2 linked regions of the Buchnera aphidicola (Macrosiphoniella sanborni) genome follow. The protein of the gene in region 1 interacts with the protein of each later gene in a pairwise test. Links are inferred from orthologs where the notes say so. Each region holds a gene or a part of one and is shown on either strand. Other genes may lie near its edges. The genes, in order: dnaE and dnaN.

The links.
Region 2: the proteins of dnaE (region 1) and dnaN interact in binary tests that used the Escherichia coli proteins (3 or more experiments, as listed by UniProt). The link is inferred for Buchnera aphidicola (Macrosiphoniella sanborni) from one-to-one orthologs.

Annotation. Positions count from the first base shown.
Region 1 is NZ_CP034864.1:254,314-258,717, forward strand. Bases 49-4,108 are described here. They hold dnaE (DNA polymerase III subunit alpha), read left to right. Parts: upstream 49-413; coding sequence 414-3,908; downstream 3,909-4,108. Other genes in these bases: fabZ (3-hydroxyacyl-ACP dehydratase FabZ), read left to right, coding at 49-391; D9V74_RS01120 (proline--tRNA ligase), read right to left, coding at 4,039-4,108. In the rest of the region: more of fabZ, read left to right, coding at 1-48; more of D9V74_RS01120, read right to left, coding at 4,109-4,404. UniProt on the Escherichia coli protein: DNA polymerase III is a complex, multichain enzyme responsible for most of the replicative synthesis in bacteria. This DNA polymerase also exhibits 3' to 5' exonuclease activity. The alpha chain is the DNA polymerase catalytic subunit.
Region 2 is NZ_CP034864.1:10,160-13,444, reverse strand. The notes cover bases 1-2,941. They hold dnaN (DNA polymerase III subunit beta), read left to right. Parts: upstream 1-889; coding sequence 890-1,993; downstream 1,994-2,941. Other genes in these bases: gyrB (DNA topoisomerase (ATP-hydrolyzing) subunit B), read left to right, coding at 2,075-2,941; dnaA (chromosomal replication initiator protein DnaA), read left to right, coding at 1-885. In the rest of the region: more of gyrB, read left to right, coding at 2,942-3,285. UniProt on the Escherichia coli protein: Confers DNA tethering and processivity to DNA polymerases and other proteins. Acts as a clamp, forming a ring around DNA (a reaction catalyzed by the clamp-loading complex) which diffuses in an ATP-independent manner freely and bidirectionally along dsDNA.

The sequences.
Region 1 (4,404 bases):
TTTTTTATTAATTGATCGAATTTTAAATTTCAAAAAATTTAAATATTTAAAAGCAATAAAAAACTGTACTATCAATGAACCATATTTTCAAGGTCATTTTAGTAAAGAACCAATTTTTCCTGGTGTTTTGATTATTGAATCTATGGTTCAAGCCGCAAGTGTTTTAATATATCAAAGCACAGGAGAATTAAAAATTAATAAGTTATATTATTTTGTAGGAATAGATAATGCACGTTTTAAAGAAATAGTTATTCCCGGAGATCAAATGATTATAGAAGTTACTCTTTTACAATCTAAAAGAAATCTTTTAATTTTTAGAAATATTGCAACAGTTAATAAAAAAGTAATTTGTAAATCTAAAATTATATTTGCAAAAAAATGTTTGTTATAAAAATATTAATTTCGGATAATATATGAATGAACCAAAATTTATTCACTTACATGTACATAGTGATTATTCAATTATTAATGGGTTATCAAAACCTGAAGATTTAGTAAAAAAAGCAGTATCTTTAAATATGCCAGCTATTGCAATAACTGATTATAATAATTTATACGGTGTAATTAAATTTTATCAAATAGCTCATAAACTAGGTGTAAAACCTATTATTGGTATTACAGTGAATTTTTTTTCTAATTTAATAAAGAATGAATTAACTAGATTAACTTTGTTAGCTGCAAATCAAGAAGGATATAAAAATTTAATTTTGTTGATTTCTCATGCATATCAAAAAGGATATGTTGATAACAACAATGTAACTATTGAAAAAAAATGGTTATCCGAAATTAATAAAGGATTAATATTACTTTCAGGAGGTTGTCAAGGAGAAATTGGAAAAATTTTAATACAGGGAAAATCATCGCTTATATCTCATTGTTTATCTTTCTATCAAAGATATTTTCCTGATTCTTATTATTTAGAATTATGTCGTACAAAAAGAGAGAACGAAGAAAAATATTTAAATTTAGCAGTAGATTTATCTATCTCTACAGATATTCCTGTTGTTGCTACTAATGATGTTTGTTTTTTAAATAAAGAAGATTTTTATATTCATAAAATTAGAATTGCTATTAATGAAGGTGAAACATTAAAATATTCAAAAATTCAAAATAATTATAGTAATGAGCAATTCTTAAAAAGTTCACAAGAAATGTGCGATCTTTTTTTAGATTTTCCAGAAGCGTTAATTAATAGTGTAGAAATTGCGAAACGCTGTAATGTTTTTATAAATTCTGGGAAATATTTTTTACCACAGTTTTTTACTGGTCATACAAGTGTTCAAAATTATTTAATTGAAAAGGCATATAAAGGTATTAAAAAACGTTTAAATATTTTATATGATATTAAAAAAATAGAATATAAAAATATATATAATCAATATAAAAAACGTTTAGACATGGAATTAAATGTCATTAATACAATGGGTTTTCCGGGATATTTTTTAATTGTTATGGAATTTATACAATGGGCAAAAGATAATAATATCCCAGTAGGTCCTGGAAGAGGTTCTGGAGCAGGTTCTCTTGTCGCATATGCACTAAATATTACTGAAATTGATCCACTATCTTTTGATCTTTTATTTGAGAGATTTCTAAATCCAGAACGTGTTTCATTACCTGATTTTGATATCGATTTTTGTATGGAAAAACGTGATAAAGTAATTGATCATGTTGCAGAGATATATGGTAGAGATGCGGTAGCACAAATTATTACTTTCGGTACTTTAACAGCGAAAGCTGTGATTCGAGATGTCGGTAGAGTTTTAGGATATCCTTATGGTTTTCTTAATAAATTATCTAAATTGATTCCTATGGATCCAGGTATTACTTTAAATGAAGCTTTTTCTCAAGAATTAGAATTATCTAACCTTTATAAAAATAATGAAGATGTAAAAAATTTAATTAATTTTTCTAAAAAACTTGAAGGTGTAAATAGAAATGTTGGTAAACATGCAGGAGGAGTAGTTATTTCACCTACTAAAATTACCGATTTTTGTCCTTTATATTGCGATGAAAAAGGAAATAATCCAGTCACACAATTTGATAAAAATGATATAGAATATATAGGATTAGTTAAATTTGATTTTCTTGGTTTACGTACATTAACTATTATTAATCATGCAGTGGAAATGATTAATATTAAAAAAAAAATTAATAAACAACAAAAAATTAATATTAATGCTATTCCTTTAAATGAAACTAAATGTTTTGAGTTATTAAAAAATTCTGAAACTACTGGTATCTTTCAATTAGAATCTTATGGGATGAAAGATTTAATCAAAAGATTACAACCAGATTGTTTTGAAGATATCATTGCATTAGTAGCTCTTTTTAGACCAGGTCCTTTACAATCAGGTATGGTTGATAATTTTATTAATCGAAAACATGGACGAGAAAAAATTTCTTATCCTGATCATCAATGGCAACACGAATTATTAAAACCTATATTAGAATCAACATATGGTATTATATTATATCAAGAACAAGTTATGAAAATAGCACAAGTATTAGCTGGTTACACATTAGGTAGTGCAGATATTTTAAGACGAGCAATGAGTAAAAAAAATTTAAAAGATATGTCGAAACAAAGAGTGATATTTGAAGCAGGAGCATTTAAAAATGGTATTAGTAAAAAACTATCAAGAAAGATTTTTGATTTATTAGAAAAATTTGCAGGTTATGGATTTAATAAATCTCATTCTGTAGCTTATGCTTTAGTGTCATATCAAACATTGTGGTTAAAAACACATTATCCTTCTGAATTTATGGCTGCGGCTATGACATCTGATATAGATAACACAGAAAAAATTGTTGTTTTGATTAATGAAGCTATTAACATGAAATTGAATATTATACCGCCAAATATTAATTTAAGTAATTATGAATTTTATGTTAATGATGAAAATAGTATAGTATATGGACTTGGAGCTATTAAAGGTATAGGAGAGAATTCAGCGAAAGATATTGTTCAAGAGCGTAAAAAAAATGGTACATTTCAAGATTTGTTTGATTTTTGTATGCGCATAGATTTTAATAAATTTTCTCGTAGAGTATTAGAAAAATTAATTATGTCTGGAAGTTTTGATTGTATAAATAAAAATCGTAATTATTTATTACAATCAATTAATGATGCTATAAAAGCTTCAAAAGAATCTTTAAGAATTAAACATTTTAAGCAAGATAGTCTATTTGGTGTTTTCAAAGATGAGTTAGATCAAGTAAAAGAAAATAATTTTGTTGAAAATAATTTTTCTGAAAAAGACCAGTTAGAAAATGAATATCAAGTCTTAGGTTTTTATCTTACTGGTCATCCTATTAATTATTACATAGAAGAATTAAAAAACTATGTTAATGATTTAACATTATCTGATTTAAAATTTATTAAAAATAATAAAAAAATTTTAGTTGTTGGAATAATAGTGTCTATTAAATTTAAAATTACAAAAAATAAAAATCGTATAGCTATTGTAATATTAGATGATAATACCAGTCGTTTAGAAGTATTAATTTTTACAGATTTATTGAATTCACATGAATCTTTATTAAAATTAAATAATATTTTATTTGTCCATGGTATTTTTAATGTGAAATGTGTATATAAAAAATTTAAGATGACAGCTTATAATTTGATTGATTTAGATGAAATGAGAGAAAAATATATAAAAAAATTAAATATTATATTAAATAAAGAAAAAATAGATACTTTCTCTCTAAATAAGTTATGTGAATGTTTAAATCAACAAAAAAAAGGAAATATTCCTATTTTTATTTCTTATTATAACAAAAGTACATTATTAAATTTAGAATTACATAAAAAATGGTCAGTAAAAATTACTGATGATTTTTTATATAAATTACAACTAATTTTAGGGGCTAAACAAATAGTATTAGAATATAATTCAATATAATTAATTTTGAGTAAATAAATAATAAAATGTAAATAAAAATTAAAAATATAAATAAATATTAACATATGTATGAAATGAGTATCGAATAAATTTTTATTAAAAATTTATATATTTTTAGTAATAAATTATTTTAAGAATATTTTTTTTTTATTTTTTGATTAATATAATCTACTATATCATTGATTTTTATTAAAATATTTTTTTTATTTTTTCTTTCACAATATTCAATATTATCATTATTGATTAAATTTTGACTGATAATAATTTGATGCGGGATACCCATTAAATCCATTTCATTGAACATAACACCTGGTCGTATATTGCGATCATCTAAGATAACATCTATTTCTTTTTTCTTTAAATTTTGATATAGAAGATATGCTATTTCTTTTATTTTATTAGATTTATACATATTGATAGGTAAAATAACCACTTCAAATGGTGCTATAGAAATAGGCCAAACAATACCATTTTCGTCATGATTTTGTTCAATAAC
Region 2 (3,285 bases), 240 kb from region 1 along the record:
ACAGGATTAGGTAAAACTCACTTGCTTCATGCTATAGGAAATGAAATCTTAACATATAAATATAATATTAAAATCATTTATATGAATTCTGAACGTTTTGTGCAAGATATGGTTAAAGCATTAAAAAATAATTCTATTGAAAAATTTAAATTATACTATCGTTCTGTTGACGTCTTACTAATTGATGATATTCAGTTTTTTGCACATAAAGAACATTCACAAGAAGAATTTTTTCATACATTTAATGCTTTACTAGAAGGTAATCAACAAATTATTTTAACCTCTGATCGTTATCCTAAAGAAATTAATGGTGTTGAAGATCGTCTTAAATCAAGGTTTAGTTGGGGTCTTACTGTTGCAATAGATCCACCAGAATTAGATACTAGAATAGCTATTCTCATCAAAAAAGCTGATGAAAAAAATATCATTTTATCTCATGAAGTTGCTTTTTTTATTGCTCAAAATTTAAGTTCTAATGTACGTGAATTAGAAGGTGCTCTAAATCGAGTAATTATTAATTCTCGTTTTACTCATCAAACTATTACTGTAGATTTTGTCAGAGAGGCACTACAAGATATACTTGCTCTCCAAAAAAAACTTGTTACTATTGATAATATTCAAAAAAAAGTTGCAGAATATTATAAAATTAAAGTAAGTGATTTGTTATCTAGAAAACGTTCACGATCAATTGTACGTCCAAGACAAATGGCTATGGCAATGGCTAAAAAATTCACAAAACATAGTTTACCTGAAATTGGAGACGCTTTTAGTGGCAGAGATCATACTACAGTATTACATGCATGTCGTAAAATTAAACAATTGCAAGAAGAAAATAATGAAATTAAAAAAGATTTTTTAAATTTAATTAAAACTCTCTCAATGTGATCATATGAAATTTAATATAAAAAACAATATTTTAATTCAAAATTTACAAAAAATAAACAGATTTGTCACAAAAAATACTTCTTTCCCTATATTAGAAAATATATTAATTTCTATAAAAAATAAAATTTTGTCATTAACAGCAACAAATTTAGAAATTGAATTAATTTCAAATATTGAATTATCGACGGACCATATTCCAGGTAGTACTACTATTTCTGGACGTAAACTTTTAGATATTTGTCGTAATTCATTAAATCTTTCAGATATTAAGATGCAATTAAAGGGAAACAAAATGCATATAATTTCTGGTAAGAGTAACTACATATTAACAACACTATCATCTGAACATTTTCCCAATCATAATAATTTTCATTATATTTCAGAATTTTTTATAAATTCAAACATTTTAAAAAATATGATAGAAAAAACTCATTTTTCTATGGGCAAGCAAGATGTAAGATATTATTTAAATGGTATGTTATTAGAAAAAATAGACTGTGCACTTAATATGGTCGCTACAGATGGATATCGTTTGGGAATTTCAAAAACTATTTTAAAAGAAAAAAAAATAAATTCTTTTTCAATTATAATTGCAAGAAAGGGAATTGCTGAATTATATAAATTATTAAATACTCCTCAAAAAGAAATAAAAATTTTAATTGGTCAAAATCATATTAGAATATATATAGAACAATTTATTTTTACTGCTCAACTGATTGAAGGAACATTTCCTAATTATGAAAGTGTGTTATTCCAAAAAAAAAATAATAGTATTATTTTTAATTGTAAATTATTAAAACAATCATTATTACGTGTTGCTATTCTATCACATGAAAAATTTTGTGGAGTAGAAATTCATATTAGAAACGGTCAATTTAAAGTATTATCTGATAATCAAGAAGAAGAAACAGCAGAAGATATGTTTAATATAAATTATATAGGCCCTGAAATAGAAATATCAATTAATGTTTATTATATATTAGATATATTAAATTCTATTAATAGTGAAAATATTCTCTTATTCTTAAATCATTCTAATAATTCTATACAAATTGAAGCGGAAAATGATACTTCAACTAAATATGTTGTAATGTTATTAAAACGCTAAATATTTTTTTAAAATTTTTATTAATATAATATTAAAAATAATTTCAATATTTCTTCTTTTTTATAAAAACACAGGAAAATTATGAATTATACATATAACTCTTCTCATATAAAAATTTTAAGAGGATTAGACGCTGTTCGTAAAAGACCAGGCATGTATATTGGTGATACAGATGATGGTAGTGGATTGCATCACATGGTTTTTGAAATAGTTGATAATGCTATAGATGAAGCATTATCAGGTTACTGTAAAGAAATTCAGGTTGTCATTCATGCAGACAATTCTGTATCTGTTCAAGATGATGGTCGAGGTATTCCAACTGATATTCATCCCGAAGAAAACATTTCAGCTGCCGAAGTTATTATGACAGTATTACATTCTGGGGGAAAATTTGATAATTCTTCATATAAAATATCAGGAGGATTACACGGTGTTGGAATATCAGTAGTCAATGCTTTATCAGAAAAGTTGGAATTAATAATTTATAAAAATAAAAAAAAATATCAACAAATATATTACAATGGCAAACCACAAAATTCCCTCTCTATTGTTAGTTCAACTAATTTATCAGGTACATACATAAGATTTTGGCCGAGTTATAAAACTTTCACTAATAATGTAAAATTTCAATATGATATTTTATCTAAACGTTTACGTGAATTATCATTTCTTAATTCAAATATTACGATTTATTTAGAAGACCATAGATCTAATATTAAAAATTGCTATCATTATAAAGGTGGAATTAAAGCTTTTATTAAATTTCTAAATATAAAAAAAATACCAATTCATCCAAAAATATTTTATTTTAAATCTAAAAAAGAAAAAATAGAACTAGAAGTAGCTATGCAATGGAGTGATTCACATCAAGAAAACATACTATGTTTTACTAACAATATCCCACAAAAAGACGGAGGAACACATTTAGCAGGTTTTCGTGCAGGCATGACACGTACATTAAATTTGCATATCGAACGAGAAGGATATAACAAAAAAAATAAAGTTACTATTATAGGAGAAGATACACGTGAAGGATTAACAGCTATTATATCAATAAAAATTCCTGACCCAAAATTTTCATCTCAAACTAAAGACAAACTAGTTTCTTCTGAAGCAAGATCAGTAATCGAATCATTAATTAACGAAAACCTAATTGAATATCTTTTAGAAAATCCTACTGATGCAAAAGTTATCATTCAAAAAATTATTAATGCCGCAAAAGTAAGAGAAGCAGCAAAACGTGCTAGAGAAATTAATAAAAGAAAAAATATATTAGATTTAGGAACTTTACC